3 regions of the Streptomyces coelicoflavus genome follow, and region 2 is predicted to be linked to each of the others. Evidence: riboswitches for the same ligand, from Rfam matches in the RefSeq annotation. Region 2 holds a riboswitch; each other region holds the start of a gene.
The links. A riboswitch is a leader RNA that binds a small molecule or an ion and turns the genes downstream of it on or off. The one in region 2 is predicted to bind thiamine pyrophosphate.
Positions count from the first base shown of each region.

Region 1: linked by a shared signal. The riboswitch ahead of thiC (phosphomethylpyrimidine synthase ThiC) and the one ahead of OHA99_RS10070 (thiamine ABC transporter substrate binding subunit) in region 2 are both predicted to bind thiamine pyrophosphate.
Region 3: linked by a shared signal. The riboswitch ahead of thiO (glycine oxidase ThiO) and the one ahead of OHA99_RS10070 (thiamine ABC transporter substrate binding subunit) in region 2 are both predicted to bind thiamine pyrophosphate.

Region 1 covers NZ_CP108218.1:4,285,166-4,292,552, reverse strand. Annotated here, with positions in the region: gene OHA99_RS18955 (VWA domain-containing protein) at 1-671, opposite strand, end outside; gene OHA99_RS18950 (hypothetical protein) at 905-1,471, shown strand; gene thiC (phosphomethylpyrimidine synthase ThiC) at 1,532-3,355, opposite strand; TPP riboswitch at 3,348-3,537, opposite strand; gene OHA99_RS18940 (YibE/F family protein) at 3,609-5,234, shown strand; gene OHA99_RS18935 (SsgA family sporulation/cell division regulator) at 5,283-5,720, opposite strand; gene OHA99_RS18930 (IclR family transcriptional regulator) at 5,821-6,546, opposite strand; gene OHA99_RS18925 (DUF5326 family protein) at 6,865-7,077, opposite strand; gene OHA99_RS18920 (cupin domain-containing protein) at 7,229-7,387, opposite strand, start outside.
Region 2 covers NZ_CP108218.1:2,334,008-2,341,394, reverse strand. Annotated here, with positions in the region: gene pyrH (UMP kinase) at 1-456, shown strand, start outside; gene frr (ribosome recycling factor) at 637-1,194, shown strand; gene OHA99_RS10080 (phosphatidate cytidylyltransferase) at 1,194-2,369, shown strand; gene rlmN (23S rRNA (adenine(2503)-C(2))-methyltransferase RlmN) at 2,544-3,656, shown strand; TPP riboswitch at 3,695-3,800, shown strand; gene OHA99_RS10070 (thiamine ABC transporter substrate binding subunit) at 3,880-4,968, shown strand; gene OHA99_RS10065 (ABC transporter permease) at 4,944-6,650, shown strand; gene OHA99_RS10060 (ABC transporter ATP-binding protein) at 6,653-7,387, shown strand, end outside.
Region 3 covers NZ_CP108218.1:6,138,242-6,145,628, reverse strand. Annotated here, with positions in the region: gene metF (methylenetetrahydrofolate reductase [NAD(P)H]) at 1-523, opposite strand, end outside; gene thiE (thiamine phosphate synthase) at 657-1,328, opposite strand; gene OHA99_RS27520 (Rv2175c family DNA-binding protein) at 1,587-1,952, opposite strand; gene OHA99_RS27515 (FAD-dependent oxidoreductase) at 1,994-3,271, opposite strand; gene OHA99_RS27510 (hypothetical protein) at 3,304-3,654, opposite strand; TPP riboswitch at 3,707-3,818, shown strand; gene thiO (glycine oxidase ThiO) at 3,816-5,042, shown strand; gene thiS (sulfur carrier protein ThiS) at 5,039-5,239, shown strand; gene OHA99_RS27495 (thiazole synthase) at 5,242-6,036, shown strand; gene pknB (Stk1 family PASTA domain-containing Ser/Thr kinase) at 6,259-7,387, shown strand, end outside.

The sequences.
Region 1 (7,387 bases), 2.0 Mb from region 2:
GGCGCGGAGGGTACCGGCGGTGGCGCGGACGCCGCGGGTGGTGCGGACGCCGGGGGAGCCGTGGAGGCCGGAGCAGCCGCGGGGGCCGACGGGCCGGGGGCCGGGGTGGGAGCCTCCGTCGGGGGAGCGTCGTCCACGGTGATGCCGAAGTCCGTGGCCAGCCCCGCGAGTCCGGTGGCGTACCCCTGTCCGACCGCGCGGAACTTCCACTTGCCCTGGCGCCGGTACAACTCGCCGCCGACCAGAGCGGTCTCCGGCCCGGCCGTGATGTCGAACCGGGCCAGTTCGGTGCCCGTCCCGGTGTCCAGCAGCCGCAGCGACAGCCCCGGAACCCGGCCGAACGTCCCGCCGTCCGCCGAGGCACACAGGACGATGCGCTCGACGGCCGGCTCCACCGAACGCAGATCGACCTCGACGGCATCGCTCGTGCCGCCCGCGTCGCCGCCGGGGGCACTCCGCTTGCCCAGGTGCCGCACCGCGCCGGACGTGTGGCGAGGCTGGTTGTAGAAGACGAAGTCACCGTCGTCCCGCACCCGTCCGTCCGACGCGAGCAGCAGCGCCGATGCGTCGACCTCGGGGACGCCCGACCCTGCGGACCACACGAGTACGACGCGTACCGCGGGAGAGTCGACGGCGACGTTGGCACCCTTGCTCAGTGAGGTGGCTGTCATGCCTCCAGTCTGCCGAGCAGGGCCACCGACTGCCTGCGACACTGGCGTCGACTTCGCATCCACGCCTGTCCGGGGGACTCATGCAAGCGCGTACGACACGGCTGACGACAAGAGCCGCGGCAACCGTCATCGGAGTGGCCCTGGCGTCGGGGTGTGCCACGGCTCAGGAGCCGGAGGCCGCCGAGGTGTCGCCCACCACCTCTTCGGCCAGGGCCCGGGCGGAGCCTCTGACGTTGGCGCAGCTCAAGGACCTGGCCTTCAAGGACGGAGAGGTCCCACAGGCCCACGAGCCCCTCTCGGTACAGGGGCCCCCGCCGGAGGGCAGCGAACGCTCCTTCCCGCCCATATCCGTACCTGCCTGCCAGCCACTCGTCGACGTCCGCAGCGGCGAGGGGTCGTTCGCTCACGTCTTCCAGATCTTCAACTGGAAGAAGAACATCATGGGCGGCAACTCGACACTCGCCTCCTATGAGGGAGACGAGGCCGAACAGCGCTTCGCGGAACTCAGGCAGGCCCTCACCACCTGCCGGTCCTACGAGGGCGAGGGCTACGTCGGACCGTTCAAGGTGACCGTGCGGACGGAGACACCGCCACAGGTCGGCGAAGAAGCACTGGCCTTCCGGGAGATCAGTCCTGTGGAGACGGACCCGTTGGGGGACCGCAACGAGCAGTTCATCGTGGTACGCACGGGGAACACCATCGCCACGTTCTCCGAGCTGAGCGTGGGCGCAGACCTGTCGTTCCCCACCGAACTGATCAGTCGGCAGGTACAACGGCTACGGGACGCTCAGCAGCCCTGATCACGGGTTCAGCGGCCGGCCGACGTTCCCGTGGACATCGGCCGGCCGTATCCGCCCGGGTCAGTCCGCCAGCGGCAGGTAGACGCGGTTGCCGGCGGCCGCGAACTCCTTGGACTTCTCCAGCATTCCGGCCCGGATCTCCTCAGGGGTGGCGCCCGCGTCGCCGCCGAACTGTTCTGTGATGCTCCTGCTGATCTTCATCGAGCAGAACTTGGGTCCGCACATGGAGCAGAAGTGCGCCGTCTTGGCGGGCTCGGCCGGCAGGGTCTCGTCGTGGAACTCCCGCGCCGTGTCCGGGTCGAGGGCCAGGTTGAACTGGTCCTCCCACCGGAACTCGAACCGGGCGTCCGACAGCGCGTCGTCCCACTCCTGCGCACCTGGGTGACCCTTGGCGAGGTCGGCGGCATGGGCGGCGATCTTGTAGGTGATGACGCCGGTCTTGACGTCGTCACGGTTGGGCAGGCCCAGGTGTTCCTTGGGCGTGACGTAGCAGAGCATGGCCGTGCCCCACCAGGCGATCATCGCGGCACCGATGCCGGAGGTGATGTGGTCGTACGCCGGCGCGACGTCCGTCGTCAGCGGGCCGAGCGTATAGAACGGAGCTTCATCGCAGATCTCCTGCTGAAGGTCGATGTTCTCCTTGATCTTGTGCATCGGGACATGGCCCGGGCCCTCGATCATGGTCTGTACGTTGCAACGCTTGGCGATCCGGTTGAGTTCCCCGAGGGTGCGCAACTCGGCGAACTGCGCCTCGTCGTTGGCGTCCGCGATCGACCCCGGCCGCAGGCCGTCGCCGAGGGAGTACGTGACGTCGTAGGCGGCGAGGATCTCGCAGAGCTCCTCGAAGTTCTCGTACAGGAACGACTCCTTGTGGTGCGCCAGGCACCACGCCGCCATGATCGAGCCGCCGCGCGAGACGATGCCGGTCTTGCGGTTCGCGGTCAGCGGTACGTACGGAAGGCGCACACCCGCGTGGACCGTCATGTAGTCCACGCCCTGTTCGGCCTGTTCGATCACGGTGTCCTTGTAGATCTCCCAGGTCAGTTCCTCGGCCCGGCCGTCGACCTTCTCCAGGGCCTGGTAGAGCGGCACGGTGCCGATGGGGACGGGGGAGTTGCGCAGGACCCACTCGCGGGTGGTGTGGATGTTGCGGCCGGTGGAGAGGTCCATGACCGTGTCGGCGCCCCACCGGGTCGCCCAGGTCATCTTGTCGACCTCCTCCTCGATGGAGGACGTCACCGCCGAGTTGCCGATGTTGGCGTTGACCTTCACCAGGAACCGCTTGCCGATGATCATCGGCTCGATCTCGGGATGGTTGACGTTGGCGGGCAGTACGGCACGCCCCGCGGCGATCTCCTCGCGGACCACTTCCGGCGAGACGTTCTCCCGGACGGCCACGTACTCCATCTCCGGGGTGACCTCGCCCCTTCGTGCGTACGCGAGCTGCGTGACCGCCGCGCCGTTCCGGCCCCGGCGCGGCTGACGCGGCCGGCCGGGGAAGACGGCGTCGAGGTTGCGCAGCCCGCCGCGCGGCGAGGTGTGCTTGATTCCGTCGTCCTCGGGACGGACGGGGCGGCCCGCGTACTCCTCGGTGTCGCCGCGAGCGATGATCCAGTTCTCCCGCAGCGGCGCAAGCCCCCTGCGGACATCGGTGTCGACGAGCGGATCGGTGTACGGGCCCGAGGTGTCGTACAGCGTGACCGACTGCCCGTTGGTGAGGTGCACCTGACGGACCGGCACCCGCAGGTCGGGGCGCGAGCCCTCGACGTACGCCTTGTGCCAGCCGACGGACTTCCCGGCCTCCGTGTGCTCCGCGGCGTCCGCGGTGTCCGCCTGGGCGGGGTTCTGCGTGGAGGCAGGCGTGCGTGCGTCCTTGATGGTCATGAGACCTACTCCCTACGCCGGCATTACCCGGTAACAGGTTCGGCGGTCGACGCAGCGGCTTCCGTCCGACGGTGCTTCGTGGGATTCGTCACTCGGCTTCGGTGACGTTTCCCGTGAAACATCGCTGGGACGGAGGTCAGCGCCCTCTCAGCCCGGTGCTCCGAGCTCCCGCGTGTACAAAGGTGCCTCCACGCTAGCGCCCATTCGGGCGCGGTGACCAGAGGGCCCCCTTCGTTCTTGCGATGATCGGGCGGTGACCACACCGCAGCCCCCGTCTTTTCCACCGCGCCGGCCCCGCCGCGGACCGAACGCCGAAGAGGGCGACGGTCGTACAACCGGCCATGTCCCCGTCGTCACTCACGGCGCGAGCGACGGCGGACCCGAGGCTGGTCACGGCCGCACCGGGAGCCACGACAGCGGTGCGGGGGACGGGCACGGCGGCGCGGAGGGCGGCGGGCACGGCGCGGGCGGCGGGCACGGCGCGGGCGGCGGGCACGGCGCGGGCGGCGGGCACGGCGCGGGCGGCGGGCACGGCGCGGGCGGCGGGCACGGCTCAGGGGGCGCACACGGCACGGGCGGCGGACACGGGCACTCGCACGGTCACGGGCCCGCGGCACCCGTCTCCCGGCACCTGCGGAAGGTCATCGCGGCGGTCCTGATTCCTTTCGCCGCGGCCGTGCTGGTCGGGCTCGCGGTGCTGTGGCCGGGCGGTGCGCCGTCCCACGAGCGCACCGGCGTCGGCTTCGACCGGCAGACACAGCAGGCCACCGTCACCAAGGTGGTCGAGCTGAGCTGCCAGGCGGTCAACGGCTCGGGCGCCACCCCTACCGGCGACACGTCCACCGCCGAGGGTTCCTCCGCGGTGCAGCAGGCGAAGGGCGAGTGCAAGCGGGCCACCATCCGCGTCGACACCGGCGACGACAAGGGCCGTACGTTCGACGAGATCGTGCAGCCGGACCAGTCCCGGCAGCTGCACGAGGGGCAGAAGGTGGTGGTCGCCTACGAACCCTCCGCGCCCGAGGACCTTCAGTACTCGGTGACCGACATCAACCGTCGGCTCCCCCTGGCGCTGCTCGCCGGCATCTTCGCCCTCGCCGTCGTGGTCGTCGGACGACTGCGCGGCCTCATGGCGCTGATCTCGCTGGCCCTCAGCTTCCTGCTGCTGAACTTCTTCATCCTGCCCGCGATCCTGCAGGGTTCGAACCCCCTGGTCGTGGCCGTGGTCGGATCCAGCGCCATCATGCTGATCGCCCTGTACCTGTGCCATGGGCTGTCCGCCCGCACCTCCGTGGCGGTGCTCGGTACGTTGATCTCGTTGTTGCTGATCGGCGTGCTGGGGTCGCTGTTCATCGGCTGGGCCGCGCTCACCGGCAACACGGACGACAACACGGGCCTCATCCACGGCCTGTATCCGTCCATCGACATGAGCGGTCTGCTGCTCGCCGGGGTCATCATCGGTTCGCTCGGTGTCCTCGACGACGTGACCGTCACCCAGACCTCGGCGGTCTGGGAGCTCCACGAGGCCAACCCGACGATGGGCTGGCGCGGCCTGTACCGCGCGGGCATCCGCATCGGCCGCGACCACATCGCCTCGGTCGTGAACACACTGGTGCTCGCCTACGCGGGCGCCGCGCTGCCCCTGCTGCTGCTGTTCTCGATCGCACAGAGCGGGGTGGGGACGGTCGCCAACAGCGAGCTGGTCGCCGAGGAGATCGTGCGTACGTTGGTCGGCTCGATCGGCCTGGTGGCCTCCGTACCGGTCACCACGGCGCTCGCCGCCCTGGTCGTGTCGGCGGACCGGCCGGCCCGGGCCGCGGGGGCGGCAACCACCGCGGCGGCGCCCGCACGGAGCGGGCGGGGACGTCGCCGTAAGCGCTGACGCGTGGGGCGAAGCGTTACGCCGGCGCCGCAGGCGTGCCGGAACGGTTCAGCCCGCGCTCTGTTCCTCCGCCAGGATGCGGTCCAGGGCCTCGTCGAGGTGACTGTCGAAGTCGGCGAGCGCGCCCTCCTGACCGAGGGGCACCAGCTTGTCGGTGCGGTCGAGAAAGGCCACGAGGGGCGCGGCCGAGGAGCGGAACAGCGCCTGATCGCTGCCGACCTGAAGACGGATCAGCACCTCGGCCAGCGGCTCGGGATCGACCGGCGCGATGCGCACGTCACCGTCGCCGCACGGCCCGCCCACCCCGTCGACCAGCAGCTCCCGGCCGAAGGCCCAGGTCACCGGCGCGTCTCCGGGCAGGTGGAAGGTCAGTCGTACGGCATAGGGATCACGGGTCTCGTACCGCAGCTCCACCGGGATGCGGAACGAGAGCTCCTCGGACACGAGAAAGCTCATCATGACCTCTGCCTGTACGGACTCGCCCATTCGCCTACCCCGTCATTCGCCGTCGACTGTCCGGGAATCAAACCTCTAACACTGGTGGCATCTTGCTCAACGTACACACCAGATCACAAGGAGTGAGTTTTCAGATACTGATAGAGAGCGCGAGCGAACCCAGACGGCGACCCACTTCGTTCTGCAAACGCTGTACCGCGGGCAGCAACCGGCCCGCCTGGTGGAGGGGCAGTGAGATGGCCATCGTCGCGGCCGTGGTGCCGACGGTGATCGGGATCGCCGCGCAGACCGTGCCGAGCGCGTACTCCTGGCGCTCGGTCACCGGCGTCATCCGGCGCATGCGTTCCAGCCGTTTCAGCAGGCTGTGTCCGTCACGCACCGTGTACGGCGTGACCGGCTGCACCGGATAGCGGTCCAGGTGGTCACGGCGGGCGTCCTCGTCCAACTGGGACAGCAGGCACTGCCCGATGGCGTGGGCGTGCCCCGTCTCCCGGAAGTCCGCCCATTCCTCGACCGCCGGATTGCCCGGGGTGTCGGAGACGCACATGACCTCGATCTCGCCGTCCCGGTACATGGCGTAGTACACGGGGACGCCGATGGCGTCCCGCCAGCGCGCCATGGTGTCGACGACCGTGCTGCGACGTTTCTGCTCGGCTCCGCTGCCGCTCAGCCGCTCGGCGGCCTCGCCGAGGAAGAACAGTCCCTTGTCCCGGCGCAGGTAGCCCTCGTGCACCAGAGTGCGCAGCAGGTGGTACGCCGTGGGCAGCGCCAGCCCCGTCTCACGGGCCAGTTGTTTGGCGGGGGCCCCGTACTCGTGCTCGGCAACACACTCGAGCAGGCGCATCGCCCGCTGCACCGAGCCGATCAGGGTGGCGGAGGGCGGGTCGGCAGCGGGTGGCGCGGGGGATGTCCGAGGCGTCGAGCGGGGCTGCACGGGAAGGGCGTGCAGCTGAGCGAATGCGGTGTCAGCCGTGGCCAAGGGTCACTCCCGGAACGCGAGGTGGCAGCCCGTGCGGAGAACACGGGTGGGGGTGTACGCCGTTCGCGAGGTCGCCCCCGCGTGGAGTTCCGGACTCTAACCGCTGGTCACCGCTCACCGACGGCTCGCCCGGGAAACTTCCCCCGGCCGAGGGAACCGGTGGTTCCTGTTACCACCACCGGTGCCCCACCCCGCTCACCAGTCGCTGCGCGAAGACGAGCTCGACATGAACTTGCGTACGACGTAGATCAGTCCGCCGACGAGCGCGACGAAGACCAGCAGCTTGAACAGCAGTCCGATCACGAACCCGACCACGCTGGCGATCAGCCCGCCGAACACGACCAGGGCGATGACCGGCACCGCGATCCACTTCACCCACCACGGCAGTCCCGTGAAGATCTCTCGCATCGCCCTTGCCCTCACCTTCGGGGAGTCCCAGGAGTCCTGGGGGATCCTCTGTATGTCCTGCACTCGATGCTAGAGCCGTGAGCACCACGGCAGGGGCTCCGCATCCCTTGTCTCCCCCTGACCGATCCCCTAGGGAACCCGGAGGCCCCTCTCAGCTCTCCGGCGGAGAGAACACCACCAGAACCCGCAGGTCCTCGCTGATGTGGTGGAACTTGTGGGCGACTCCGGCCGGCACGTAGACCACACTGCCGCGGGCGACCTGGGTGGTCTCCATGCCCACGGTGATCGCGGCCCGCCCGCTCACCACGAA
Region 2 (7,387 bases):
AAGGAGGGCGTCGACTGCCGCGTGCAGACCGCCATCACCATGGGCCAGGTCGCCGAGCCCTACATCCCGCTGCGCGCCGTGCGCCACCTGGAGAAGGGGCGCGTGGTCATCTTCGGTGCCGGAATGGGCATGCCCTACTTCTCCACCGACACCACCGCCGCGCAGCGCGCCCTCGAGATCGACGCCGAGGCCCTGCTCATGGGCAAGAACGGCGTGGACGGGGTCTACGACTCCGACCCGAAGACCAACCCGGACGCCGTGAAGTTCGACGCGCTCGGCTACGGCGAGGTCATCACCCGGGACCTGAAGGTCGCCGACGCCACGGCCGTCACGCTCTGCCGCGACAACAGCCTCCCGATCGTGGTCTTCGAGCTGCTGAAGGAGGGCAATATCGCCCGCGCCGTCAAGGGTGAGAAGATCGGCACGCTTGTGGGTGACCAGGACAGCCGGGACTGACCGGAGAACACCCCCGTCCGCGGACGCCACCTGTCCGGGGGACGGACGGGGCGGGACCGGGCCGGGGGATGGACAATGTCCCGCCGGTCGGGAACCGTGCAGGAAGAACGCGACGCAGCCGGCCGCCGCCCCGCAAGGGCAACCGCAGCCGGGCCTACTCAAGACACGCAGGAGCAAGTGGTGATCGAAGAGACCCTCCTCGAGGCCGAGGAGAAGATGGAGAAGGCCGTCGTGGTCGCCAAGGAGGACTTCGCCGCGATCCGCACCGGCCGTGCGCACCCGGCGATGTTCAACAAGATCGTGGCCGACTACTACGGCGCGCTGACGCCGATCAACCAGCTGGCCTCGTTCTCCGTGCCCGAGCCGCGCATGGCTGTGGTGACCCCCTTCGACAAGAGCGCCCTGCGCAACATCGAACAGGCGATCCGCGACTCCGACCTGGGCGTCAACCCGAGCAACGACGGCAACATCATCCGGGTGGTGTTCCCCGAGCTCACCGAGGAGCGCCGCCGCGAGTACATCAAGGTCGCCAAGGCCAAGGGCGAGGACGCCAAGGTCTCGATCCGCTCCGTGCGCCGCAAGGCCAAGGACGGCATCGACAAGCTCATCAAGGACGGCGAGGTCGGCGAGGACGAGGGCCGCCGTGCGGAGAAGGAGCTCGACGACACCACCGCCAAGTACGTCGCACAGGTGGACGAGCTCCTGAAGCACAAGGAAGCTGAGCTGCTCGAGGTCTGATGAACGACTCTTCCTGGGGAGCGCCGCCACAAGCCGGGTACTGGGGGCCGTCCGACCAGGGACCCGTCCGGGGCGCCGCCCCGGCGGGTCCCGCGTACGATGCGCACTACGCGCAGCAGACTCGCCCCATGCCCATCGTGCCCGACGTACCCGAACACGGCGGAGACCAGGACGACGACCAGGGGACCGCTCGGCCGGGCGGTCCCCTGTTCCGGGACGAGCCGTTCCACGACCAGCCCGGTCGCGACGAGCCGTACCGCGACCAGAATCCGTCGGCGCAGCCGTATGCGGCGGTGCCGCAGAATCCGGAGCCCATGCCCGACGCCCCGCAGCCGGCGCAGCCCCAGCCGCCGCAGAAGAAGAGCGCGGGGCGCGACCTGGGGGCCGCGATAGGGGTCGGTGTCGGCCTCGGTGTGGTGATCATCGCGTCGCTGTTCGTCGTCAAGGCCGTCTTCGTCGGTGTGGTCGTGATCGCCGTCGTGGTGGGCCTGTGGGAACTGACCAAGCGTCTGGAGGAGCGCAAGGGCATCAAGGCGCCCCTCGTGCCGCTCGCCATCGGCGGTGCGGCGATGGTGGTCGCCGGTTACGCGCGGGGCGCCGAGGGGGCGTGGATCGCCATGGCCCTCACGGCCCTCGCGGTCCTCGTCTGGCGGATGACGGAGCCGCCCGAGGGCTACCTCAAGGACGTCACCGCGGGCCTGTTCGCAGCCTTCTACGTGCCGTTCCTGGCCACGTTCGTCACCATGATGCTGGCGGCGGACGACGGCGCCTGGCGCGTTCTGGTCTTCCTGATACTGACGGTCGTCAGCGACACCGGGGCCTACGCCGTCGGCTGGCGCTTCGGCAGGAAGAAGCTCGCCCCGCGCATCAGCCCCGGCAAGACCCGTGAGGGTCTGCTGGGAGCGGTGGCGTTCGCGATGGCGGCGGGCGCGCTGTGCGTGCAGTTCCTGATCGAGGACGGTACCTGGTGGCAGGGCCTGCTGCTCGGCCTCGCGGTCGCGGTCAGCGCCACCCTGGGCGACCTCGGCGAGTCCATGATCAAGCGCGACCTCGGCATCAAGGACATGGGCACGCTCCTGCCGGGTCACGGCGGCATCATGGACCGCCTGGACAGTCTGCTGCCGACGGCACCGGTGGTGTGGTTGCTGCTGGTGATCTTCGTAGGGTCGGGTTGACAGCCATCCGGTAGCATGGGAAGGGCCTGCGGCATCTGCTGCGGGCCTTTCCGTGTATCCCCGCCGATGCGGGGGTGTTCCAGTGAGGTCTCCTGGCTTCGGCATGGCCCTGCCGTTGTCCCCGCGGACGCGGGGGGTTGCCACAGGCCCGCCGTCATGAGGAGTTGTCCGACCGTGGCCCGTCCAGCCCCCGGTGAGCTCACCTTCGCCGCACCCCGCGGAGCGAAGCGGCCGCCGCGGCACCTTGCCGACCTCACGCCCGCCGAGCGCAAGGAGGCTGTCGCCGCGATCGGCGAGAAGCCGTTCCGCGCGAAGCAGCTCTCGCAGCACTACTTCGCGCGGTACGCGCACGACCCCGAGCAGTGGACCGACATCCCCGCAGGCTCGCGCCAGGGGTTGCGGGAGGCACTGCTGCCCGAGCTGATGACGGTCGTACGGCACCTGTCGACCGACCAGGGGACCACGCGCAAGACGCTGTGGAAGCTGTTCGACGGGACGCTGGTCGAGTCCGTCCTCATGCGCTACCCGGACCGGGTGACCATGTGCATCAGCTCCCAGGCGGGCTGCGGGATGAACTGCCCGTTCTGCGCCACCGGCCAGGCCGGTCTCGACCGCAACCTGTCGACCGCCGAGATCGTGCACCAGATCGTGGACGGGATGCGGGCGCTCAGGGATGGCGAGGTCCCCGGAGGCCCCGCCCGGCTCAGCAACATCGTGTTCATGGGCATGGGCGAGCCCCTCGCCAACTACAACCGGGTCGTGGGCGCCATCCGCCGGCTCACCGACCCCGAGCCGGACGGACTGGGGCTCTCCCAGCGCGGGATCACCGTCTCCACGGTCGGTCTCGTCCCCGCGATCCACCGCTTCACCGGCGAGGGCTTCAAGTGCCGCCTCGCCATCTCCCTTCACGCCCCCGACGACGAGCTGCGCGACACCCTCGTCCCCGTCAACACGCGGTGGCAGGTGCGCGAGGTGCTGGACGCCGGGTTCGAGTACGCGGCGAAGTCCGGGCGCCGGCTGTCCATCGAGTACGCCCTGATCCGCGACATCAACGACCAGGCCTGGCGCGGTGACCGTCTCGGGCGGCTGCTCAAGGGCAGGCCCGTGCACGTGAACCTGATCCCGCTCAACCCCACGCCCGGCTCCAAGTGGACCGCGTCCCGGCCCGAGGACGAGAAGGCGTTCGTGGAGGCGATCGCGGCGCACGGTGTGCCGGTGACGATCCGGGACACCCGCGGGCAGGAGATCGACGGGGCGTGTGGTCAGCTCGCCGCGAGCGAGCGGTAACCTGACCGGCGGAAGTACGTCAGCACAGTCACATCTTCATATTCCGACAGGGGAGCGCCACAGCGCTGAGAGTGCGGCACCGGCCGCAGACCCTCCGAACCTGGCCCAGGTCATTCTGGGTAGGGAGATCGGTCACCACTCGAGCTGTTGCGCCCTGCCCGGGACCCTCGCCAGGGGTTCCGGGCGGGGCCGCGTCTTCTCCTGGTCACCCAGGAGGAATTCAGTGAGCATCACCAAGAAGGTCAGTGTCCTGGCCGTCGGTCTCGGCATGGTCGGCACCCTGGCCGCCTGCGGATCGTCGTCCGACGACGCCGGGAGCGGCTCCGGCGGCGCCAAGACCGTCACCCTGGTCAGCCACGACTCGTGGGCCGCGTCCAAGGACGTGATCGCCGCCTTCGAGAAGGAGTCCGGCTACAAGGTCAAGGTCCTGGAGGACGGCGACGCCGGGCAGGCCGTCAACAAGGCCGTCCTCACCAAGGACAACCCGCAGGGCGACGTCTTCTTCGGCGTCGACAACACCCTGCTGTCCCGCGCCCTCGACAACGGCCTGTTCCAGCCGTACAAGGCGAAGGGCTCCGACCAGGTCCGGCCCGAGTACCGGACCGACGGAGACAAGCACCGGGTCACGCCCGTCGATACGGGCGACATCTGCGTCAACTACGACAAGGCCTACTTCAGCGAGCACGAGCTGACCCCGCCCAAGTCCTTCGACGACCTCGTCAAGCCCGAGTACAAGGACCTGCTCGTCACCGAGAACGCGGGCAGCTCCTCACCGGGGCTCGGGTTCCTGCTCGGCACCGCCGCCCAGTACGGCGACGGGGGCTGGGAGGGCTACTGGAAGAAGCTCAAGGCGAACGGCGTCAAGGTCGTCGACAGCTGGGAGCAGGCCTACAACGAGGAGTTCTCCGGCTCGTCCGGCGGCAAGAAGGCGGGGGGCGACCGTCCGCTCGTCGTCTCCTACGCCTCCTCCCCGCCGGCCGAGGTCATCTACGCCGACCCGCAGCCGGACACCGCCCCCACGGGCGTCGCCGACGGCACCTGCTTCCGGCAGGTCGAGTACGCGGGCCTGCTCAGCAACGCCAAGAACCCCGCGGGCGGCAAGGCGCTCCTCGACTTCCTGCTGAGCAAGAGGTTCCAGGAGGACATGCCGCTGAACATGTTCGTCTACCCGGTGCGGGAGGGCGCGCGGATCCCCGAGGCGTTCACGAAGTTCGGGCCGCAGGCGAAGGACCCGCAGACCCTGGACCCGGCGAAGATCGCCGACAACCGCGACCAGTGGGTCAAGTCGTGGACCTCGCTCGTACTGAAGTGAGCCTGGAGGGCGAGCAGACGGTGAAATCGGCGGTGAAGCCGACGGGCACCGCGCGCGGGAGCGCGGTGCGGCTCGGCCTCATGGCCGGGCCCGTCGCGTTCTTCGCGGTGTTCTTCGCCTACCCCGTCGCCGCCATCGTCGCGCGCGGCCTGAAGGTGGACGGAGTCTGGCAGCTCGGCCGGATCGGGGACGTGCTGGCGCAGTCCGACGTGCGGCACGTCCTGTGGTTCACCACCTGGCAGGCGCTGGCGTCCACCGCGCTCACCCTGCTGATCGCCCTGCCCGGCGCCTACGTCTTCGCCCGCTTCGACTTCCCCGGCAAGCAGGTCCTGCGGGCCGTGGTGACCGTGCCGTTCGTGCTGCCGACGGTCGTCGTCGGCACGGCGTTCCTGGCCCTGGTCGGGCGCGGCGGGCTGCTGGACGAACTGTGGGGCCTGCGCCTGGACACCACGGTGTGGGCGATCCTGCTCGCGCACGTCTTCTTCAACTACGCCGTCGTCGTCCGCACCGTCGGCGGCCTCTGGGCGCAGCTCGATCCGCGCCAGGAGGAGGCCGCGCGGATGCTGGGCGCCTCGCGCCTGCGGGCCTGGCGGCAGGTGACGCTGCCCGCGCTGGCGCCCGCCGTGGCCGCCGCCGCGCTGATGGTCTTCCTGTTCACCTTCACCTCCTTCGGCGTCGTCCAGATCCTCGGCGGGCCCACCTTCTCCACCCTCGAGGTGGAGATCTACCGCCAGACCTCGCAGGTCTTCGACCTGTCCACGGCCGCCGTGCTGACGCTGATCCAGTTCGCGGCCGTCGCCGCCGTCCTCGCCGTGCACGCCTGGACGGTACGCCGGCGCGAGAGCGCCCTGCGGCTCGTGGACGCGGCCACGACCGCGCGCCGGCCGCGCGGAGCCGGGCAGTGGACGCTGCTCGCCGGTGTCCTGAGCGTCATCGCCGTCCTGCTGGTGCTGCCGCTGGCGGTACTGGTCCAGCGGTCGCTGGGCGCGTCCGGCTTCGGCTACTACCGGGCACTGACCCGCGAGGACGGCGGCGCCTTCCTCGTCCCGCCGATCGAGGCGATCGGCAACTCCCTCCAGTACGCCGCCACCGCCACCGCCATCGCCGTGGTCGTCGGCGCGCTGGCCGCGACCGCCCTCACCCGGCGCGACGCGGGCCGCTTCGTGCGCGGATTCGACGCGCTGCTGATGCTGCCGCTCGGAGTGTCGGCCGTGACGGTCGGCTTCGGCTTCCTGATCGCGCTGGACGAACCCCCGCTGGACCTCAGGTCGTCCTGGATCCTGGTGCCGCTCGCGCAGGCGCTGGTGGGCGTCCCGTTCGTCGTACGGACCATGCTGCCGGTGCTGCGGGCGGTGGACGGGCGGCTGCGGGAGGCGGCGGCGGTGCTGGGCGCGTCGCCGTGGCGGGTGTGGCGCGAGGTGGACCTGCCGATGGTGCGGCGGGCGCTGCTGGTGGCGGCCGGGTTCGCCTTCGCGGTGTCGCTCGGGGAGTTCGGGGCCACCGTGTTCATCGCGCGGCCCGACAACCCGACGCTGCCGGTGGCCGTGGCGCGGCTCCTCGGCCGGCCCGGGGACATGAACTACGGCCAGGCGATGGCCCTTTCGACCATTCTGATGCTGGTGTGCGCGGTGGCCCTGGTGGTGCTGGAGCGGCTGCGGACCGACCGGAGCGGGGAGTTCTAGACATGCCGCCCAGCCTGTTGAGCCTGGAAGGCGCGACCGTCCGCTTCGGCGGACGGCCCGTGCTCGACGACGTCGACCTGGGGGTCGCCGAGCACGAGGTGGTGTGCGTGCTCGGGCCCAGCGGCAGCGGCAAGTCGACGCTGCTGCGGGCGGTCGCCGGGCTCCAGCCGCTGGACGCCGGCCGGGTGACGCTCGACGGGCGGGACCAGACCGGGGTGCCCGCGCACCGGCGCGAGGTCGGGCTGATGTTCCAGGACCACCAGTTGTTCCCGCAGCGGGACGTGGCCGGCAACATCGCCTTCGGGCCGCGGATGCGCGGCGCGTCCCGGACGGAGCAGCAGGCCCGGGTGGCGGAGTTGCTGGAGCTGGTCGGGCTGCCCGGTGCTGCCCGACGGTCCGTCGCCGCGCTCTCCGGCGGTGAGCAGCAGCGGGTGGCCCTGGCCCGCGCCCTCGCGCCCCGGCCCCGGCTGCTGATGCTGGACGAGCCGCTCGGCCAGCTCGACCGCTCGCTGCGGGAGCGCCTCGTGGTGGAACTGCGGGAGCTGTTCGGCCGGCTGGGCACCACGGTGCTGGCCGTGACGCACGACCAGGGCGAGGCGTTCGCGCTCGCCGACCGGGTCGTGGTGATGCGGGACGGGCGGATCGCCCAGTCGGGAACGCCGTTGGAGGTGTGGCAGCGTCCGGCGGACGCCTTCGTGGCCCGTTTCCTCGGCTTCGAGAACGTGGCCGAGGCGTCC
Region 3 (7,387 bases), 3.8 Mb from region 2:
CGTCCGTGTCCCAGGCGGCGGAACGCGGGTGCATCTCGGGGAAGGCCGCGACGCCGACGCAGAAGTCACCCGACTCCTTGATGAGCCGGACCAGTTCGGCGGCGTACGTCAGTCCCTCGGGGTGCGCGATCCAGTCGGCGTTCGGGTCGCCGGGCGGGTCGCCGCGCACGGCGAGCATGTTGCGGATCCCCGCGTCGGCGTACTGGCCGATGATGTTGCGCAACTCGGCGACGGAGTGGTCGACGGCGGTGAGGTGCGCCACGGGGGTCAGCGTGGTGTCGGCGACGATCTGCTCGGTCTCCCGGACCGTGCCCGCGCGCGTGGAGCCGCCGGCGCCGTAGGTCACGGAGACGAAGTCCGGGGCCACGGCCTCGACCCGCCTCAGCGCGCTCCACAGGTTCTTCTCGCCCTTGGGCGTCTTCGGCGCGGAGAACTCGAACGAGTACGTCGTCTTGCCGGTGGCGAGGATGTCGCGCACCGTGCGGGCGCGATCAGTCCTCGTGCTTGCGGTTCCGAGGGCCATACCGGCAGGTTAGCCAGGGCGCGGCGGTCACCCAACCGGATGCGGGATATTTGTCCATATTGTCTAGTTGTTGTCCATCTTTTGGACACCTGCTCGCCTGCGGCGAAGCCCCTCGACGCCCTGCGAGGTGCGGCTATCCCCGCGCCGGGGCCTGTCGCAGGCGCTTGGTGAACTCGGCCGCCGCCGCACCCGGGTCGTCGGCGGCGGTGATCGCGCGGACGACGACCACGCGCCGGGCGCCGGCGTCCAGCACCTCGTCGAGGTTGCCGAGGTCGATGCCGCCGATCGCGAACCAGGGGCGGTCGGTGCCCAGCGCCGCCGTGTACCGGACCAGGTCGAGGCCGGGGGCGTGCCGGCCCGGCTTGGTGGGGGTCGGCCAGCACGGACCGGTGCAGAAGTAGTCCACGCCGTGCTGGACGGCGGCCGCGGCGGCCTCGGACTCGGCGTGCGTGGAGCGGCCGACGAGGACGTCGTCGCCGAGGATCGCCCGGGCGGCGGGCACCGGGAGGTCGCCCTGGCCGAGGTGCAGCACGTCGGCGCGGGCGGCGTGCGCGACGTCCGCCCGGTCGTTGACCGCGAGGAGCTTGCCGTGGCGGGCGCAGGCGTCGGCGAAGACCTTCAGGTGCTCCAGTTCCTCGGCCGCCTCCATGCCCTTGTCCCGCAACTGCACGATGTCGACCCCGCCGGCCAGCACGGCGTCCAGGAACTCGGGCAGGTCGCCCTGGCTGCGGCGGGCGTCCGTGCACAGGTAGAGCCGGGCGTCGGCGAGCCGGGCGCGGGCGGTGGTCGGAGCGGTGTCGGGCATGCGGGTGTCCCCCGGTTCGATGGCGTGGGCCCACGACGGGCCGCGCGATTCTGGCATACGGGCCGCGGACCGGGCCTCTCCCGGGCCGTGGTCCGCGGCTCGTACGCCGGGCGGTGCGGCGGATCGCGGATCGGCGACGCGGCGGGTCGCCGGTGCCGCGGATCGGCGACGCGGCGGATCAGCGATGCCGCAGATCAGCGGTGCCGCAGATCAGCGACGCGGCGATTCAGCGATGCCGCGGATCAACGATGCGGCGGGTCAGACGGCGAGCGCCTGGGCGCGGCGCTTCACCTCCGTACCGCGGTTCTCGGTCAGCGCCTGGGCGGGGGTGCCGGGCAGGCTCGGGTCCGGCGTGAAGAGCCACTCCAGCATCTCCTCGGCCGTGAAGCCGTCGTCCCGCAGCAGCGTCAGGGTCCCGACCAGGCCCTTGACGACCTTGTCCTCGTCGATGAAGGCCGCGGGGACGTGCAGCGCGCGGTTCTCACCGCGGCGGACGGCGATGAGCTGGCCTTCCTTGATCAGCTGGCGTACCCGGGTCACCTCGACGCCGAGCATCTCGGCGATGTCGGGAACGGTGAGCCAGGCGGGCACGAGAGCATCGGTCTTTGCGTCAATCTCGGTCACGCCCCCAGCCTGCCACCTGGCACTGACACTCGGAAACCGGACTACGCCGCCGCCGTCGCCGCCTTCAGCGGCTTCGCCGGGTCGGCCAGCAGGTCCGGGTCCATCGCCGTACCCGCCTGGATCAGACGCTTGCCCTGCGCCAGGTCGCGGGGACGGCCCACCGCCAGCAGGGCGACCAGGCGGCCCTCGCGCAGCCAGCAGACCGTCCAGGCCGGGCTCGCGGGATCGCCGCGCCACAGGGTGGTGTCGGCGGCCGTGTGGTGACCGGCGTACTGGACGAAGCGGCCGAACTGCTCGGACCAGAAGTACGGCACCGGGTCGTAGGCCGCCGGGTCCTCGCCGCCCGGGGTGCCGACGATGTCGGCGGCGACCGTGCGCGGTCCCTGGAGGGCGTTGTCCCAGTGGTGCACCAGCAGCCGCTCGCCGTAGCGGGCGGACGGGAAGGAGGCGCAGTCGCCCACCGCGTGGACGTCCGGCGCGGAGGTGCGCAGGCGGTCGTCGGCCAGGACCTCGCCGTGCGCGCCGAGGGCGATGCCGGAGCCGGCGAGCCAGCCGGTGGCCGGGCGGGCGCCGATGCCGACGACGACCGCGCCGGCGGGCAGCCGGGTGCCGTCGTCCAGGAGGACCCGGGCGGGCTCGCCCGGTCCACCCGGCTCGACGCGCTCCACGCGCGCGCGGGTGCGCAGTTCGGCGCCCGCGTCGGCGTACCAGGCGGTCATCGGCGCGGCCACCTCGGCGGGCAGCGCGTCGGCCAGCGGCCGGTCGGCGGCCTCCACCACGGTCACCGCGCAGCCCGCCTCGCGCGCGGCGGTGGCGAACTCGGCGCCGATCCAGCCCGCGCCCACGACCACGACGTCGTGCTGCCGGGCCAGCACCGGGCGCAGCCGTTCGGCGTCGTCCAGGGTGCGCAGCAGGTGCACGCCGGGCACGCCGTCGGCGCCGGGGAGCCGGACCGGCTCGGCACCGGTCGCCAGGACGAGGCGGTCGTACGGCACGGGTCCCTCGGAGGTGTCCAGGACGTGGTCGCCGGGGCGGACGCCCAGGGCCTCGCAGCCCAGCCGCAGGGTGATGCCGAGGGCCTCGAAGTCGACGTCGAAGGCGGAGCCCTCGGCGGTGCCGAGCAGGACGGCCTTGGAGAGCGGGGGGCGGTCGTACGGCTGGTGCGGCTCCGCGCCGATCAGGGTCACCGGGCCGGTGAAGCCCTGTTCCCGCAGGGCGACCGCGGTCTGCACGCCCGCCATCCCGGCGCCCACCACGACCACCCGGCGTTCCGCGTCCGCCGCCGGCCCCTGTCCCCGTTCCCGCGTCTGCTCGCTCACCTGATCACCATAGACACCCGGCGTTCCGCCGGTCAGTGCCCGTGCTCGGTGAGCTGCTCCACAACGCTCGTACCGCTGCCCGGCCGCGACTCCCACTCCCAGGTCTCGTCCAGGCGCACCCGCCCGTCCGGCAGGTCCACGACGACCGACACGCAGTGCCCCGACGACGTGCTGCCGTCGGTCCCCAGCTGCACGTACCGGAAGTCGAGGCGGTCGCCCTCCCGGGTGCCCACCAGCCGACCGCGGACGATGTCGCCGCCCGCGTACTCGGCCCACACGGCGCCGTCCTGCTCGTGGTAGGTGAACCGGGTGCGGGCGCCCACCTGACCGGGCGCCTGGTCGGCGACGGGGGCGAGGACGAGACCGTCGACCGAACGGGCCATGGGTACGGGCTCCCTTACAGGTGCGCAGCTCTGCGGGCTAGGGTGGCCAACGTAAGGCACTCGCGGGAGCCCGGACGCACCGGGCTGAGAGGGAGGCTGGCGGCCTCCGACCGTACGAACCTGATCCGGGTCATGCCGGCGAAGGGAGGGGCTGGACGCCCATGTCGTCTCCACCACACACGCCTCCGCACACGCCTCGTACGTCTCGAGCACCCGACGTCCTCGTCGTCGGCGGCGGGATCGTCGGGCTCGTCACCGCCTGGCGAGCCGCGCGGTGCGGGCTGGTCACCGCCCTCGTGGACCCCGAGCCGGGCGGCGGCGCGGCCCAGGTGGCGGCCGGGATGCTGGCCGCCGTGACGGAGCTGCACTACGGCGAGGAGACGCTGCTCGCGCTGAACCTCGCCTCGGCCCGCCGCTACCCGGAGTTCGCGGCCGAGCTGACCGAGGCGACCGGCCAGGACCTCGGGTACCGGCGCTGCGGCACACTCGCCGTCGCGCTGGACGCCGACGACCGCGCCCACCTGCGCGAGCTGCACGCACTCCAGCAGCGCTGCGGCCTGGAGTCGGAGTGGCTGTCGGGGCGCGAGTGCCGGCGTCTGGAGCCGATGCTCGCGCCGGGCGTGCGCGGGGGGCTCCGGGTGGACGGCGACCACCAGATCGACCCCCGCCGCCTCGCCCGCGCGCTGGTGACCGCCTGCGAACGGGCGGGCGTCGTCTTCCACCGGGTGTGGGCCGCCCGGCTCGGCGTCGGGCGCGGCGGCGAGCGGGCCACGGGCGTCGTCACGGCCGACGGGACCGTGCTGGAGGCCGGGCGGGTGGTGCTGGCCGGGGGCAGCCTGAGCGGGCGGCTCGCGGGCGTGCCGGAGGCCGTACTGCCGCCGGTGCGGCCCGTGAAGGGGCAGGTGCTGCGGCTGACGATGCCGGGGGCGCACGGACCGCTGCTGAACCGGACCGTGCGCGCCGTGGTGCGCGGCAACCACGTCTACCTGGTGCCCCGGGAGAGCGGCGAGCTGGTCGTCGGCGCCACCAGCGAGGAGCTGGGCTGGGACACGACGGTCACCGCGGGCGGCGTCTACGAGTTGCTGCGCGACGCCCACGAGCTGGTTCCCGGCATCACGGAACTGCCGCTGACGGAGACCCGCGCGGGTCTGCGCCCGGGCTCCCCGGACAACGCCCCGCTGCTCGGCCCGACCGCTCTGGACGGCCTGCTGCTGGCCACCGGCCACTACCGCAACGGCGTCCTGCTCACCCCCGTCACCGGCGACGTCATGGCGCACGCGCTGACCACCGGGGAGCTGCCGGCCGAGGCCCGCCCCTTCACCCCGCGCCGCTTCGGCGCCGACGCCGCGCTTTCACCACTCCCGCACCTCTCGGAGCAGCCCGCATGAACATCTCCGTCAACGGCGAGCCTCACGAGGTGGCTCCCGGCACGGCCCTGGACGCGCTGGTGGGCACGCTCACCGCGGCACCGTCCGGAGTGGCCGCCGCCCTCAACGAAACCGTCGTCCCGCGCGCGCGGTGGGCCGCCACCACGCTGGCCGAGGGCGACCGCGTCGAGGTCCTCACCGCTGTCCAAGGAGGCTGACCATGGCCGACGATCCCTTCGTCCTCGGCGGTACGTCGTACGGGTCCCGCCTGATCATGGGTACGGGCGGGGCGCCCAGCCTGGACGTGCTGGAGCGCGCGCTGGTGGCCTCCGGGACGGAGCTGACGACCGTCGCGATGCGGCGGGTGAACGCCTCGGTGCACGGCTCCGTGCTGTCCGTGCTGGAGCGGCTCGGCATCCGCGTGCTGCCGAACACGGCCGGTTGTTTCACCGCCGGGGAGGCCGTCCTCACCGCGCGGCTGGCGCGGGAGGCGCTCGGTACGGACCTGGTCAAGCTGGAGGTCATCGCCGACGAGCGCACGCTGCTGCCGGACCCGGTCGAGTTGCTGGACGCGGCGGAGACGCTGGTCGACGACGGCTTCACGGTGCTGCCGTACACGAACGACGACCCGGTGCTCGCGCGGAAGCTGGAGGACGTCGGGTGTGCGGCGGTCATGCCGCTGGGCTCGCCGATCGGGTCCGGGCTCGGGATCCGCAACCCGCACAACTTCCAGCTGATCGTGGAGCACGCGCGCGTGCCGGTGATCCTGGACGCGGGGGCCGGTACGGCGTCGGACGTGGCGCTGGCGATGGAGCTGGGGTGTGCGGGTGTGATGCTCGCCTCGGCGGTGACGCGGGCGCAGGAGCCGGTGCTGATGGCTTCCGCGATGCGCTCCGCGGTGGAGGCGGGGCGGTTGGCGCGGCGGGCGGGGCGGATTCCCCGGCGGCACTTCGCCGAGGCGTCGTCTCCTGCGGAGGGCCTGGCGGTGCTGGATCCGGAGCGACCCGCCTTCTAGGCACCGGCGTCGCAGAGGGCCCGGGGGGGGTGGGCACGCAGCCCGGCGTAGCGGGGTGCCGCTGGGCCCACCCGTGCCGCCCTGGGGGGTACCTCCCAGGCCGTTCAGGCACTGGGGGAGGCACGACTGCCCGCAGCCATGTACGTCACAGATGCGCTTCAGTACCGGCCCGAATCCGCTCGGCGACGTGGGGTGTCGGTGGCGGCTCGTAGACTCGCCTGCGTGGACACGACCCTTCAGGACCCTCTCGTCGGGCAGGTGCTCGACGGCCGGTACCGCGTCGAGGCGCGGATCGCGGTCGGCGGGATGGCCACGGTCTACCGGGCCGTGGACACCCGCCTGGACCGCGTGCTCGCGCTGAAGGTGATGCACCCGACACTCGCGACCGACGCCACCTTCGTCGAGCGGTTCATCCGCGAGGCCAAGTCGGTGGCCCGGCTCGACCACCCCAATGTCGTCCAGGTCTTCGACCAGGGGGCCGAGGGGGCGTACGTCTACCTGGCGATGGAGTACATCGCGGGCTGCACCCTGCGGGACGTGCTGCGCGAGCGCGGGGCGCTCAGGCCGCGGGCCGCGCTGGACATCCTGGAGCCGGTCCTCGCCGCGCTCGGTGCCGCGCACCGGGCGGGCTTCGTGCACCGGGACATGAAGCCGGAGAACGTGCTGATAGGGGACGACGGCCGGGTCAAGGTCGCCGACTTCGGCCTGGTCCGCGCCGTGAACACCGTGACCAGCACCACCGGCGCCGTCCTCGGCACCGTCTCCTACCTGGCGCCCGAGCAGATCGAGCACGGCACCGCCGACCCCAGGGTCGACGTGTACGCGTGCGGCGTCCTGCTGTACGAGATGCTGACCGGCGACAAGCCGCACGACGGCGACTCGCCCGCCGCGGTGCTCTACAAGCATCTGCACGAGGACGTGCCGCCGCCGTCGGCCGCCGTGCCGGGGATGGCGTTCGAGCTGGACGAGCTGGTCGCCGCCGCCACGGCGCGCAACCCGGAGATCCGGCCGCACGACGCCGTGGCGCTGCTCGCGCGGGCCCGCGAGGCGCGCGAGGCACTGAGCGCGGACCAGCTGGACGCGGCGCCGCCGCAGGCGCTCGCCGCGGAGCACGACAACGCCGAGGACCGCACGAGCGTGATCCCGCGCGCCCTGACGATGCCCCGTCCGCTGCCCGTCAACGAGGACGAGGGCGACGGCGCGCACGGCGGCTTCCCCGCGGACGGCGTCCACCGCACCAGCCGGCTGACGGCTCCCCCGCCGGCCCCGCCCCGCTCCCGCCTGCCGCGCCCGCGCCGCGGTCCGCTGGCGATCGTGGTGGCCGTCCTGCTGGTGCTCGGGGTCGGCACGG